2 regions of the Streptomyces sp. NPDC051452 genome follow, and region 1 is predicted to be linked to the other one. Evidence: riboswitches for the same ligand, from Rfam matches in the RefSeq annotation. Region 1 holds a riboswitch; the other holds the start of a gene.
What was found. A riboswitch is a leader RNA that binds a small molecule or an ion and turns the genes downstream of it on or off. The one in region 1 is predicted to bind ZMP and ZTP.
Positions count from the first base shown of each region.

Region 2: it holds a riboswitch for ZMP and ZTP, as region 1 does, so the genes downstream of both, ACIBA9_RS02190 (bifunctional 5,10-methylenetetrahydrofolate dehydrogenase/5,10-methenyltetrahydrofolate cyclohydrolase) here and ACIBA9_RS28075 (glycine hydroxymethyltransferase) in region 1, are expected to answer to the same signal.

Region 1 covers NZ_JBITEB010000014.1:115,406-122,620, forward strand. Annotated here, with positions in the region: gene ACIBA9_RS28065 (2'-5' RNA ligase family protein) at 1-108, opposite strand, end outside; gene trpS (tryptophan--tRNA ligase) at 245-1,258, opposite strand; gene ACIBA9_RS28075 (glycine hydroxymethyltransferase) at 1,305-2,756, opposite strand; ZMP/ZTP riboswitch at 2,789-2,879, opposite strand; gene ACIBA9_RS28080 (glutathionylspermidine synthase family protein) at 2,944-4,128, opposite strand; gene ACIBA9_RS28085 (hypothetical protein) at 4,143-4,493, opposite strand; gene ACIBA9_RS28090 (DMT family transporter) at 4,628-5,473, shown strand; gene ACIBA9_RS28095 (PLP-dependent aminotransferase family protein) at 5,520-6,914, opposite strand; gene ACIBA9_RS28100 (carboxymuconolactone decarboxylase family protein) at 6,962-7,215, shown strand, end outside.
Region 2 covers NZ_JBITEB010000001.1:522,554-529,768, forward strand. Annotated here, with positions in the region: gene ACIBA9_RS02175 (XdhC family protein) at 1-565, opposite strand, end outside; gene ACIBA9_RS02180 (GTP-binding protein) at 828-2,927, shown strand; gene ACIBA9_RS02185 (alcohol dehydrogenase) at 3,042-4,067, shown strand; gene ACIBA9_RS02190 (bifunctional 5,10-methylenetetrahydrofolate dehydrogenase/5,10-methenyltetrahydrofolate cyclohydrolase) at 4,387-5,235, opposite strand; ZMP/ZTP riboswitch at 5,262-5,343, opposite strand; gene ACIBA9_RS02195 (nuclear transport factor 2 family protein) at 5,469-5,834, opposite strand; gene ACIBA9_RS02200 (hypothetical protein) at 6,005-6,307, shown strand; gene ACIBA9_RS02205 (acyltransferase domain-containing protein) at 6,483-7,215, opposite strand, start outside.

The DNA of each region.
Region 1 (7,215 bases):
GGGGATGCCGTGAGCCGCGGCGTCGCCGAAGCCCGCGCGCCGCTCCTGGAGCAGGCTGCCGTGAGGCTCCGGGACCGCGATCGAAACGCCGATCGTTACGGTCCCCACGTCGTCTCCTTCGTCACGTCTGTTGTGTTCTCAGTCGTCCGGGTATCGACTGTACGACCACGGCCGTCTCCAAGGCAGGCGCAACCGAAGTGATGTGCAGCGCTCTGTTCCCGGGACGTGTGTGCGGTCGTACGCCTCAGTGCTTCGCGGGCAGGAAGCCGACCCGGTCATACGCCTGCGCGAGGGTCTCGGCGGCGACCGCGCGAGCCTTCTCCGCGCCCTTGGCCAGGATCGAGTCGAGGGTCTCGGAGTCGTCCAGATACTGCTGGGTGCGCTCGCGGAACGGCGTCACGAACTCGACCATGATCTCGGCGAGGTCCGTCTTGAGCGCGCCGTAGCCCTTGCCCTCGTACTTCGCCTCCAGCTCGGCGATGGTCTCGCCGGTGAGCGTCGAGTAGATGGTGAGCAGGTTGCTGACGCCCGGCTTGCTCTCGGTGTCGAAGCGGATGACGGTGTCGGTGTCGGTGACCGCGCTGCGGACCTTCTTCGCCGTCGTCCTCGGCTCGTCGAGCAGGTTGATCAGGCCCTTCGGCGTGGACGCCGACTTGCTCATCTTGATCGACGGGTCCTGCAGGTCGTAGATCTTCGCCGTCTCCTTGAGGATGTACGGCTTCGGGACGGTGAAGGTCGGGCCGAACCGGCCGTTGAACCGCTCGGCGAGGTCACGGGTCAGCTCGATGTGCTGACGCTGGTCCTCGCCGACCGGCACCTCGTTGGCCTGGTACAGCAGGATGTCGGCGACCTGCAGAACCGGGTACGTGAACAGGCCGACGGAGGCCCGGTCGGCGCCCTGCTTGGCGGACTTGTCCTTGAACTGGGTCATGCGGGAGGCCTCGCCGAAGCCGGTGAGGCAGTTCATGACCCAGGCGAGCTGGGCGTGCTCCGGCACGTGGCTCTGCACGAAGAGCGTGCAGCGGTCCGGGTCCAGGCCCGCCGCCAGCAGCTGGGCGGCGGCGAGCCTGGTGTTGGCGCGCAGTTCGCGGGGGTCCTGCGGGACCGTGATCGCGTGCAGGTCGACGACCATGTAGAACGCGTCGTGGGACTCCTGCAGGGCCACCCACTGGCGGACGGCGCCCAGGTAGTTGCCGAGGTGGAACGAGCCGGCGGTGGGCTGGATTCCGGAGAGCACGCGAGGTCGGTCAGTCGCCATGCTCACCATTGTCTCAGAGGGTGCGGGGGTGATCGGTCTCCGAGGGTCAGCCGAGGTCGATCTCCGGGTACAGCGGGAAGCCCGCCACCAGGTCGGTCGCCCGCTGGGAGATCTCCCGCGCGATCTTCCCGTCCAGGACGTGCTGGGCCTTGGACGGCACCCCCGACTTGGTGGTGCCGGCCTCGGTCGTGGTCAGGACGCGGTCGATGAGCCCGGCGACCTCGTCCATCTCGGCGGTGCCCAGGCCGCGGGTGGTCAGCGCGGGGGTGCCGATGCGGATGCCGGAGGTGTACCAGGCGCCGTTGGGGTCGGCGGGGATGGCGTTGCGGTTGGTGACGATGCCGGACTCCAGCAGGGCGGACTCGGCCTGGCGGCCGGTGAGCCCATAGGAGGTGGCGACGTCGATCAGGTTGAGGTGGTTGTCGGTGCCGCCGGTGACGAGGGTGGCGCCGCGCCGTGTCAGGCCCTCGGCGAGCGCGCGGGAGTTGTCGACGACGCGCCGGGCGTAGTCCTGGAAGTCGGGCCGGCGGGCCTCGGCGAGGGCGACCGCCTTCGCGGCCATGACGTGCGGGAGCGGGCCGCCGAGGACCATCGGGCAACCGCGGTCGACCTGATCCTTGAGGGAGTCGTCGCACAGGACCATGCCGCCGCGCGGGCCGCGCAGCGACTTGTGGGTGGTCGTGGTGACGATCTGGGCGTGCGGTACCGGGTCGAAGTCGCCGGTGAGGACCTTGCCGGCGACGAGACCCGCGAAGTGGGCCATGTCGACCATCAGGGTCGCCCCGACCTCGTCGGCGATCTCGCGCATGATCCGGAAGTTCACGAGCCGGGGGTAGGCCGAGTAGCCGCCGACGATGATCAGCGGCTTGAACTCGCGGGCCTGGGCGCGCAGGGCCTCGTAGTCGATCAGGCCGGTGACCGGGTCGGTGCCGTAGGAGCGCTGGTCGAACATCTTGCCGGAGATGTTCGGGCGGAAGCCGTGGGTGAGGTGGCCGCCGGCGTCCAGGGACATGCCGAGCAGGCGCTGGTTGCCGAAGGCCTGGCGCAGCTCCGCCCAGTCGGCCTCGGTCAGGTCGTTGACCTGGCGGACACCGGTCTTCTCCAGGAAGGGGGCCTCGACCCGGTCGGCGAGGACGGCCCAGAAGGCGACGAGGTTGGCGTCGATACCGGAGTGCGGCTGGACGTAGGCGTGCCGGGCCCCGAAGAGTTCGCGGGCGTGCTCGGCGGCCAGGGACTCCACGGTGTCGACGTTGCGGCAGCCGGCGTAGAAGCGGCGGCCGACGGTGCCCTCGGCGTACTTGTCGCTGAACCAGTTGCCCATCGCCAGCAGGGTGGCCGGCGAGGCGTAGTTCTCGGAGGCGATCAGCTTGAGCATCTCGCGCTGGTCGGCGACTTCCTGGCCGATGGCGTCCGCGATACGCGGTTCCACCGCGCGGACGACGTCGAGGGCGGCGCGGAAGGCCGTGGACTCGGTGGAGAGGGGCTGCTGCTCTGGCATGGGGACCTCCGGACGGTGGACGGGCAGCGTTCACGTTCGGCCCAGGCGCACGGCACTGTTTTCCCGCTCGGGCCGCTCCCCGATGGTCCGTCCCATCCCAGCGCGCCAGTCACGGCCCGTCGGCCAGCCTACCGGGCACGCCGACCGGGACAGCTGCGGCGTCCACCATCCGAGCGACCGCGGAGCCCTAGAGGATCACGTGGGGCAGGAAGCGGGCGTACGCGTCGGTGATCAGGCCGGCCGACTCGCGGATGCCGAGGCCCGCCGGCTCGTCGCGGACGACCCAGGCGCCGAGGACGACGTGGTTGCCGTCGAAGGCGGGCAGCGGGGCGAGCCGCTGGTAGCAGCAGGCCTCGTCGCGCAGGACCGGCGGCCGTCCGGGCGGGTGCACGGTGACGCCCTCGCCCTCGCGGCCGAGCAGGGGCTTGGCGACATAGCCGGACGATCCGGCCAGTTCGCGGGGGCCGTCGAGGTAGGCGGGCAGGAGGTTGGGGTGGCCGGGGTACAGCTCCCACAGGACCGCCAGCAGCGCCTTGTTGCTGAGCAGCATCTTCCAGGCGGGTTCGATCCACAGGGTGCTGCCGGTGCCGCCGCCGTTGTCGAGGGTGTCCAGGACGTGCCCGGCGAAGGCGTCGGTGGTGAGCCACTCCCAGGGGTAGAGCTTGAACAGGGCGCGGATGAAACGCAGTTGGTTGTCGACGAAGCGGCCGGAGAGGCTGTCCCAGCCGATCTCCTCCATGGAGAGCCAGTCGGTGTCGAGGCCGGCCTGCTCGGCGGTCTCCTTCAGATAGGCGACCGTCATCAGGTCCTCGCCGAGTTCGTCGGCCGAGGAGTGCGCGAAGTGCAGGGGACTTCCCGGGGGCAGCAGGGCGGCCTGTGCGCGCCAGGCGTCGACCAGGCGCTCGTGCAGGGAGTTCCACTGGTCGGCGCCGGGGAAGCGGTCCTCCATCCAGAACCACTGCGGCGAGGCGGCCTCGACCAGCGAGGTCGGGGTGTCGGCGTTGTACTCCAGCAGCTTGGCCGGGCCGGTGCCGTCGTAGCGCAGGTCGAAGCGCCCGTAGACGGACGGGAGTTCGGCGCGGCGCCGCCAGGCCTCGGTGACCGCCTCGGCCACCCGCGGGTCGGTGATGCCGAGGTCGCCGAGGCGGTCCTTCGCCACGAGGTGCTCGGCGGCCGCGAGGCACATGCGGTGCAGTTCCGCGACGGTCTCCTCCAGCGCCTCGACCTCGTCGAGGGAGAAGACGTAGTAGGCGCTCTCGTCCCAGTAGGGGCGCAGGGAGCCGTCGGGCTGGCGGGTGAGCGGATAGACGAGTCCCTGCTCCTCGACGACGCGCTGCCAGTCGGGGCGGGGTGTGATCGTACGGCGTTCCATGCGAGGTCCTCCGGTCAGCCGCCGGAGCCTCCCTTACCGCCGCCGAAGCCGCCGCGGTGGACACCGCCGCCGCCCGAGCCGCCGGAGCCCTTGTGGGGCTTGGAGAAGGAACCGCTGTCGACCCGGCCGCCCTTCCTGCTGCCGCCGTAGTACCAGACGCCGTGCGTCGAGGACGTGGTGGACTTGCAGTACTTGTCGGAGACGACCTTGTAGCCCTTGCCGTAGGTGTAGCTGTCGCGGTCCACGCAGCGCTTGTCCGGGTCGGAGGAGCAGGCGGTCAGGGCGGCGGCCAGCAGGCCCATGCCGCCGAGGACGACCGTGCCGGAGCGCAGCCGCCTGGCCGCCGGTGACTGTCCTGTGGTCATGTCTGGTGTCTCCCCCCGTGGCCGCACCGGCCGGAACCGTTCGCTGTCGGGCCAGCCTAGAGATCGCGGGGTCCGCCCGTACAGGCGGCCCCCGCGATCCGCCCTTCGCCTAGAGTCACTTCGTGTTGTTCGGAATGATGTGCGCCTTGGGCGCGGCGGTCTGCTTCGGCACCGCGACGGTGTTGCAGGCGGTGGCCACCCGCGAGGTGGGCACGGACGGGGGCGGTGGGGACGCGGCGCTGTTGCTGCGCGCGCTGCGGCAGTGGCGGTACATCGCCGGGCTGGCGCTGGACGGGCTGGGCTTCCTGCTGCAGATCGCGGCGTTGCGGTCGGTGCCGATCTACGCGGTGGGCGCGGCGCTGGCGGCCAGCCTCGCGGTGACGGCCGTGGTGGCGGCGCGGCTGCTGCGGGTGCGGCTGAGCGGGCTGGAGTGGGGCGCCGTCGGCGTGGTCTGCGCGGGTCTGGCGATGCTCGCACTGGCCTCGGGCACGGAAGGGGACCGGGAGGCGCCGGACTGGCTCGGGTACACGATGGTGGCCGTGGCCGTGGGCGTGCTGCTGCTCGGCGGGGTCGGCGGGCGCCTGTCCGGCCGGACCCGGGCGTTGCTCCTGGGGCTCGGCGCCGGGTTCGGGTTCGGGGTGGTGGAGGTGTCGGTACGGCTCATCGACTCGCTGCGGCCGGCCGATCTGCTGGCCAACCCGGCGACGTACGCGCTGCTGCTGGGCGGTGGTGCCGCGTTCCTGCTGCTGACCTCGGCCCTGCAACGCGGCTCCGTGACGACGGCGACGGCCGGGATAGTGATCGGGGAGACGATCGGGCCGGCCGCGGTGGGCGTGGTGTGGCTCGGCGACCGGACCCGGGAGGGCCTGGCCTGGCTCGCGGTCCTGGGCTTCCTGGTGGCGGTGGCGGGCGCCCTGCTGCTGGCCCGCTTCGGTGAGGCGCCGGCGGAGGGGGGCGCGGGCTCGGCGGTGCAGGGGTGAGTGGTGAGCGCGGCCGGGCCGGGGAGGCCGGCATCGGTGCCGGTGGTCAGGGGAGCACTCGGCACAGGGCCTCCAGGGTGGCCGCCCACGCGCTGTCCGGTGGTGTCGCGTAGCCCACGACCAGCGCGTCCACCGCTTCGGTGATCGCCTCCGGATGGCGGTGGAAGGCCAGTCCGTGCAACGCCAGTCCCTGCCAGGCCGCGGCCTGTACCACCGGCTGTTCCATGCCCGCCGGCAGCCGCAGCACCGCGTGCAGCCCCGCGGCGATCCCGGTGACCCGTACCCCGGGCGCGCGGTCGGCCACGGCCGCGGTGAGGGCGTCGCGGCGGCGCCGGTAGCGCAGTCGCGAGGAGCGCACATGCCGGTCGTAGGCGCCGCAGGTGAGGAACTCGGCGAGGGTGAGCTGTTCCAGCACGCTGACGGTCTCCATGCCGCCCTTGGCCGCGAGGGCCTCCTCGGCGAGGGCCGGCGGCAGCACCATCCAGCCCAGCCGCAGTCCGGGGGCGAGGGCCTTGCTGGCGGTGCCGAGGTAGACGACGCGGTCGGGGTCGAGGCCCTGGAGCGCTCCGACGGGCTGGCGGTCGTAGCGGAACTCGCCGTCGTAGTCGTCCTCCAGGACCAGTCCGCCGGTGCGCCGGGCCCAGTCGACGACGGCCGCCCGCCGGTCGGGGTGCAGGGCCGTGCCCATCGGGAACTGGTGGGCCGGGGTCAGCAGGACGGCGCCTTCCGTGGTCAACGCGCCCGGATCGGTGCCCAGTTCGTCGTAGGGCAGGGCGCGCGTGGCGAGGCCCGACTCCCGCAGCCGGGCCCAGTACGCGTCGAGCCCGTACGCCTCGACCGCCACCGTCCGCGCTCCCCGGGCCGCGAGTACGGGTCCGAGGACGCGCAGGGCGTGTGCGAAACCGGAGGTGATCAGGACGGTGTCCGGGTCGGCGCGGACGCCTCGGGCGCGGGCGAGGTAGCCGGCGAGGGCGGCCCGCAGTGCGGGAAGGCCGCGCGGGTCCCCGTATCCGAGGCTGTCGTGGGGGGCGGCGGCCAGGGCTCGGCGGGCGGCCTTGAGCCATGCGGCGCGCGGGAAGGAGGCGAGGTCGGGGCTGCCCGGGACGAGGCTGTGGGCCGGGCGCGGCGGTTCCCGGCGGTGGGGTGCCGCGCCGGTGCCGGCGGGCGGGACGACGGCCCGGTCGGTCACCCGGGTGCCGGAGCCCTGCCGGGCGGTGAGCCAGCCCTCGGCGACCAGGTCGCCGTAGGCCTCGGCCACGGTGTTGCGGGCGATGCCGAGGTCGGCGGCGAGCGAGCGGGAGGACGGCAACCGGGTGCCCGGGGCCAGGCGTCCGGTGCGCACGGCGTCGCGCAGCGCGTCGGTCAGGCCCCGGCGCAGTCCGCCCGGGCCGGCCGGTTCGAGATGCAGGTCGACCCCGAAAGTGGCCCACTTTTCCGCCATGGAAATGGACCATACTCCCGGGCCGCACGAAACCTAGGGTCGATTCCATGAGCACTGCACAGGAAACCCCCCGATACGCGACCGAGCAGGCCCCGCGGCTGGCCTGGGCCCAGCAGGCGCCCGAGGTCTACAAGGCGATGGTCCGCCTGGACGCCGCCGCCGGCCAGGGTCTGGACCCGACGCTCCGCGAGCTGGTCAAGATCCGTGTCTCGCAGATCAACCACTGCGCCTTCTGCCTCGACATGCACACCAAGGACGCGCTCGCCGCCGGTGAGAGCGTGGAACGGATCGTGCAGCTCGC
Region 2 (7,215 bases), on a different contig from region 1:
CCTCGCGGCGCTCCCCGTGCGGCCCGTAGTGCCTGAGCACCGTGGCACCGAGGGCGAGTTCACCGCGCGCGTCGGCCGCGACGGCGACATCGAGCCCGTCCGTGCCGAGCGTGCCGGGTGCGTCGGCCGCGGTGTCCGGCCAGACGGCGAGGGTCGCCCCGCGCGGAGCCGGGCCGGCGACCACCGTGGCCACGGTCACCGGCTCGCCCGCCCCCACCGACCCGGCCACCGCCCCGAACGCCGGGTCCGTCGCGGGCGTCACCGGCCGTACCAGCAGGGTGATCTCGCCGCCGCAGGTGAGCCCGACCGTGAACGCGTCCTCGTCGCTGTACCCGAAGCTCTCCAGCCGGGCCTCGCCGCTCGCCGCCACCTCCCGCGCGAGTTCGAACACCGCGCCTTCCACACAGCCCCCGGACACGCTGCCCACGACCTCGCCGTCCGGGCCGACGGCCATGGCGGCGCCGGGCCCGCGCGGCGCGCTGCCGCCGACCGCGACGACCGTCGCGAGTCCGAACGGGACGCGGGCGGCGTACCAGCGCTCCAGCGCCGGAAGGATCTCACGCACGCTGCGCTCCTCTCACGACGCCCGCGGGGCCCGAAGCCGGCAGGCGGCCGTGTCGGCGGGGATGACGTCACTCTAGGTCCGCCCCCGCGCCCCGGCGAACGCTGCGGACCCGGATGGTTGAGCGTTAATCCGTTGCCGTCGGGGGAGCCGTCCTGCTGCACTGCTCAGGACCGGATGCCACCAGAAGGAGAACGTCGGATGCGAACCGCGTGCATGTCCGCCCAGGAAGGAACCCACCCCGTGCCGAAGGACATCACGCTCAGTGCATCTGCTCAACCTCGGAATCCTCGCCCATGTCGACGCCGGTAAGACCAGCCTGACCGAACGGCTGCTGCACACGGCCGGAGTGATCGAAGAGCTCGGCAGCGTCGACGCCGGCAGCACCACCACGGACACGCTGGCGCTGGAACGGCGCCGCGGCATCACCATCAAGTCCGCCGTCGTGTCGTTCCCCCTCGACGGCGTCACCGTCAACCTGATCGACACCCCCGGCCACCCGGACTTCATCGCCGAGGTCGAGCGGGTGCTCGGCGTCCTCGACGGCGCGATTCTGGTCGTCTCGGCCGTGGAAGGCGTCCAGGCGCAGACACGGGTCCTGATGCGGACCCTGCGCCGGCTGCGCATCCCCACCCTGGTCTTCGTCAACAAGATCGACCGGCGCGGCGCCCTCGGTGACGCCCTGCTGCGCCGGATGGCGCGCGCACTGGCCGTGCCGCTCGTCCCGATGGGGCGGCCCGCCGCGCTCGGCACCCGCGCCGCCCGCTTTCTGCCCGGCCTCGGCCCACAGGCCCTGGACACCCTCGCCGACCAGGACGACGAGCTGCTCGCCGCCTACCTCGACGGCGGTGTCCCGCACGACCGGCTGCACACCGCCCTCGCCGCCCGGACCCGGCAGGGGTCCGTGCACCCGGTGTACTTCGGCTCCGCCGTCACCGGCGCGGGCCTGCCCGAGCTGACCGAAGGCATCGAGCGGCTGCTGCCCACCGCCGACGGCGACCCGGACGGCCCGCTGTCGGCCACCGTCTTCAAGATCGAGCGCGGCCCCGCGGGGGAGAAGGTGGCCTACGCGCGCCTCTTCTCCGGCACCCTGCGCATCCGCGACCGCGTCCCCTTCGGGACCGGCCCCGCGGAGCACCCGACGGGCGACGGCCGCACCGCGCGCCGCGCACCCGAGGACGGGCCCGAGGAGCGCCGGACCACCGACGGCCGCGCACCGGAGCCGGTGGGCGGGCATCGACCGGTGGGCGGCCACCGAGAGGAAGGCCGGGTCACCGCGCTCACGGTCTTCGACCGGGTCCTGGACGAGCGGCGGGAGAGCGCCGGGCCGGGGCGGATCGTGAAGGTGTGGGGACTCGGCGGCATCCGGGTCGGGGACGCCCTGGGGCTCCCGGCGACCCCGCGCGGACACCACTTCGCGCCGCCCACCCTGGAGACCGTCGTCGTCCCCGGCCCCGGCACCGACGGGCGCTCGCTGCACCTCGCGCTCGGCCGGCTCGCCGAACAGGACCCGCTCATCGACGTCCGCCACGACGAACGGCGCCGGGAGACCTCCGTCTCGCTCTACGGCGAGGTGCAGAAGGAGGTCATCCAGGCGACCCTCGCCGACGAGTACGGCCTGGACGTCACCTTCCGCGAGACGACGACCCTGTGCGTCGAGCGGCCGGCCGGCACCGGACACGCCGTCGAGTTCAACAAGAAGGACGCCAACCCCTTCCTCGCCACCGTCGGCCTGCGCGTCGACCCGGCACCGGCCGGCTCGGGCGTGGGCTTCCGGCTGGAGGTGGAGCTGGGCTCCATGCCGTACGCCTTCTTCAAGGCGGTCGAGGACACCGTGCGCGAGACGCTCGGCCAGGGGCTGTACGGCTGGCGGGTCACCGACTGCACGGTGACCATGACCCACGCCGGCTACTCCCCGCGGCAGAGTCACGCCCATCAGAGGTTCGACAAGAGCATGTCGAGCACCGGCCACGACTTCCGGGGCCTGACCCCGCTGGTCCTGGTCGAGGCACTGCGCCGGGCCGGCAGCCTGGTGCACGAGCCGCTGCACCGGTTCCGGCTTCAGGCGCCGGCGGACACGCTCGGCGCGCTGCTGCCGGTGCTGGCCCGGCTGGGCGCCGTACCCGAGACCACCGCGACGCACGCCGCCCACGGTGTGCTGGAGGGCATCGTGCCGGCCGCCCGTGTACACGAGTTGGGGCAACGGCTGCCGGGGCTGACCCGGGGCGAGGGCGAGCTGGAGACGGCCTTCGACCACTACGCGCCGATCACCCGCGGCACGCCTCCACGACGGGCGCGCACCGACCACAACCCGCTGAACCGCAAGGAGTACCTGCTGAACGTCACGCGCAGGGCAGGTGACTGACCTCCAAGCCGAAAAGCCAGGTCACCGCCGCGGGACGACGTTCAGCGCGCGCGATCGACCGGGAGCTGGTCTGCTGGTGCGGGGGACCGTCCTACCCGTTCTCCGGAGAGACAGATGACCAGTTATCGAGTCGCGCAGGTGACGAGCGCGGGCGGCGCCTTCGAGCTGACCGAGCGGGAGGTGCCGCGACCGGGACCCCGCCATGTCCGGGTCGCCGTGGAGGCGTGCGGCATCTGCCACAGCGACTCCCTCTTCGTGAACGACATGCTCCCGGGCGTCACGTTCCCGGTGGTCCCCGGACACGAGATCGCCGGCCGCGTCGAGGAGCTGGGCGAGGACACGCGGGACTGGGGGTACCAGGTCGGCGACCGGGTCGCGGTCGGCTGGTTCGGCGGCAGCTGCGGCCACTGCACCCCGTGCCGCCAAGGCGACTTCATCGTGTGCGTCAACCTCCAGGTCCCCGGCTGGACCTACGACGGTGGCTTCGCCGGCAAGGTGATCGCCCCCGTCGACGCCCTCGCCCGGATTCCCGACGCCCTGTCGGCGAGCGATGCGGGACCCATCGCCTGCGCGGGCGTGACCACCTTCAACGGGCTGCGGCGCAGCTCCGGCCGGCCGGGAGACCTGGTCGCGGTACTGGGCCTCGGCGGCCTCGGCCACCTCGGTGTGCGGTACGCGGTCGCGATGGGCTTCGAGACCGTCGCGATCGCCAGGGGCCAGGAGAAGGCCGACTTCGCCAAGCAACTCGGCGCCCACCACTACGTCGACAGCACCTCGGCGTCCACCTCCGTCGCCGAGGCGCTCCAGTCCCTGGGCGGTGCCGATGTCATCCTCGCCACCGCGGGAAACTCCGAGGCGATCACGGCCACCGTCGACGGCCTGGCGCCCCGCGGGGAACTGGTGGTCATCGGCGCGGACACGGCACCGCTCGGCATCAACCCGGCCCAGCTGCTGCTGGCCGGCCGGGCCGTCCGCGGCCACCCGTCCGGCACCTCGCAGGACGTGGAGGACACCATGGCGTTCAGCGCCCTGCACAACATCCGTCCGATGACCGAGAACGTGCCGTTGGAGGACGCGGGCGAGGCGTACCAGAAGATGCTCGACGGCCGCGCCCGCTTCCGGATGGTGCTCACCCCCTGAGCCCGCCCGCCGCCCGCCCGGGCGGCGGAAACCCCCGCCGTGGCGCCGTCCCCGACCGGCCCCCCGTACGACTGCCGCGGTTCCGCCGCGCGTTCGGCGGCTCGCCGCCACGACCCCCCGGGGCCGTCAGCAAAGTCGGCCCCGAGTACCGACCGGAAGGCCGGTGCCGTGATGTCGTAGGTCGCCTGGACGCTGAGCCACCGGAGCCGTTCCCCCGGGGCCCTGTCCGGGGCCCCTCCGCCGGAGCCGGACCGCTCCGCAGGAGGGGGTAGGCCATGCGGCGCCTCCGCTCCGGTCGGCCTGGTCCGAAAGGAAGGCCCTAGGCTCCGAGCTGCCGGGCGGCGGCGTCGGCCGTCTGGTCCAGCAGTGTGGCGATCGTCATCGGGCCCACGCCGCCGGGCACCGGGGTGATCAGTGAGGCGCGCTCCACGGCCGAGTCGAAGTCGACGTCGCCGACGTTGCCCGGGCTGTAGCCCGCGTCGATCACGACCGCGCCGGGCTTGACGTCCTGTCCGCGGATCAACCGCGGCCGGCCGACCGCGGCGACCAGGATGTCGGCCTCGCGGACCGCCGCCGACAGATCCCGGGTGCGCGAGTGGCAGTACGTCACGGTCGCGTCCCGGGCCAGGAGCAGCATGCCCACCGGCTTGCCGAGGATCGCGCTGCGGCCCACCACCACGGCCCGCTTCCCGGCCGGGTCGACGCCGTACTCGTCGAGCAGCCGCAGGATGCCGCCGGGCGTGCACGAGACGAAGCCCGGCAGACCGAAGCTCATCGTGGCGAACGAGGCGAAGGTGACGCCGTCGACGTCCTTCTCCGGCGCGATCGCCTCGAACGCGGCCCGCTCGTCGACGTGGTCGCCCACCGGGTGCTGGAGCAGAATGCCGTGCACCCCCGGGTCGTCCGACAACTCCCGCAGCGTGCGGACGAGTTCGGCGGTGGTCGTGGTCGCGGGCAGCGCCACGTGACGCGACTTTATGCCCGCCTGGCGGCAGCGGTTCCGCTTCATGCGGACGTAGGTGACGGAAGCGGGGTCCTCGCCGACCAGCACGGTCGCCAGACAGGGCGCGGTGCCGGTACGAGCGGTGAGGTCGGCGGCCTTCTTCGCGGTGTCCTCGACGATACGGCGGGCGAGGGCGGTGCCGTCCATGAGACGGGCCTGGGTCATGCTGCACACTCCTGGGCTGGATCGACTCTCCTCGCCCAGGCGCGCGGCAACCACCACGGACCGCTCCCCGGTGGTTTCTCCACCTCAGCGCCAGTCACGACCCGCGTACAGCGTAACCGAGGGTGTGCCCGGCGGGTCCCGGTGCCGCCCGGGCCGAGCAGGTCCCGGTCGGCCCAGGCGCCGACCGGGACCCTCGCGATCTTCCTCGAACCGGCTGTCCTGCCCGGGAGTTGCTAGGTGTCCCAGGCCTGCACCATCAGCTGCTCGGTGATCTTGCCGTCCCGCAGGACGACCATCGACTCGGCGAGTACGCGGGTGCCGTCCGCGTACTCGCAGGTCTCGCTGAAGGCGGCGCGGTCGCCCTGCATCACGCACTGCTCCAGCTTGTGCGTCATGTCGCGGCTGTAGATGTCGTCCAGCAACTCGGCGATCTTGCCCCGGCCGTGCAGGACGGTGGGGTGGCTGGGCTCGTGGTCGCGGTCGACGATACGGATCTCCGCGTCGTCGGCGTAGAGCGACAGAAGAGTGTTTCCGGTGTTCCCCTCTATGCCCCGGCGCAGTGTCTCCGCGTCGAAGACGGAGCCTGTAGCGGTGCCCATGGTGACCTCCTTCAGGCGCCTGCGGCCCGAGGAGGAACGGGCCGCTCGGCCCACCTTCGAGCGTCCTCCGGCTCCGCGGCCCCGGCAAGCGCAGCCGCCGTACTCCGCCTCACGGGTGAGCGCGCCGCGCCGCCCGTGTCCGGCGGGGGCCCGCCGCCGTTGCTGAAGGCATGATCTCAACACGACGCATCGCCGCCGCCGTCGGTCTGGCCGCGGGTCTCGCCGGTCTCGCCGTACCGTCGGCGCACGCGGCCGCGGGCGGCACCCCGCTCGTCGGGAAGCTCGGCGCGATGGCCACGCTGGACTCGCTCGCCGCCAGTGACCTTCCGGCGCCGGACCGGGACCGGGTGCCCCGGGTCTCCGAACAGCTGAAGTCCCTGGACCACCTCCAGGAGCTGAACCAGCTGAACCAGGTGGAGCAGGTCCTCGCCCCCGCCGCGCCCCTGCTCGGCCTGGCGTCCGCCATCCACTGATCCCGCCCCGGGCACGCGGGCCGTCCCGACCGGGACGGCCCTTCGCGTTCCCGCCACGCCGCACGGCTGCGGCACGCGCGAGCGCGACCGCGGCCGGGGCAACCGCCCTACCGGTGACCCCGGCCGTCGTGGCCGGTCCGGCGTGGGCGGCCCCGCCGCCGTGACATCACCCCCCTCACCCCCCGCCCGTCCGCTCCCGCAGCGCCCGCCAGTCCCGGACCAGGGCGAAGGCCGCGCCCGGTGCCTCGGGCAGGCAGCCGGGAAGCATGCGTGTGAGCGGATCCCCCGGTCCCAGTTCCAGCCAGGTGCGCACACCGTCCCGGTGCAGCCGGCCGGCCGCCTCGGCGAAACGAACCGGCGCGGAGGACACCCAGAACGCCGGCTCGGCGGTCTCGGCGCCCACCGGGCGCGCCGTGAGGTCGGACAGCAGCGGCAGGCGCGGGGCCCGCGGGTGGAGGGTGGCCAGCGTACGGCCGTAGGCGTCGAGGATCCCGGCCGGCCCGGGGGAGTGCGCCGCCGCTCCGGGACGGCCGGCCAGCAGCCGGGCCAGGGTGCCGACCGCGTGGCAGGCGTCCGCCAGCCGGAAGACGCCCGCGGCGTACGCGGCCGCCATCCGCCCGGCCCCCTGGCCGAACACCACGTCCGGCCGGATGCCCCAGCCGTCCAGCAGCCGGTACTGCGCCACCTGGAGCGCGAAGAGCGCCGGGCCGGCGAACGAGGCCCGCTCCAGCAGTGCCGACGTGGGGGTGCCGACCGCCGCGAACAGCACGCGTGACAGCGGTAGTTCCAGATACGGATCGAGGCGGGCGCAGATCTCGTCCACATGGTCGGCGAACACCGGGAAGGCGTTGCAGAGTTCGCCCGCCGATCCGGGCCATGGCGAGACGCCTGCCGAGAACAGGCATGCG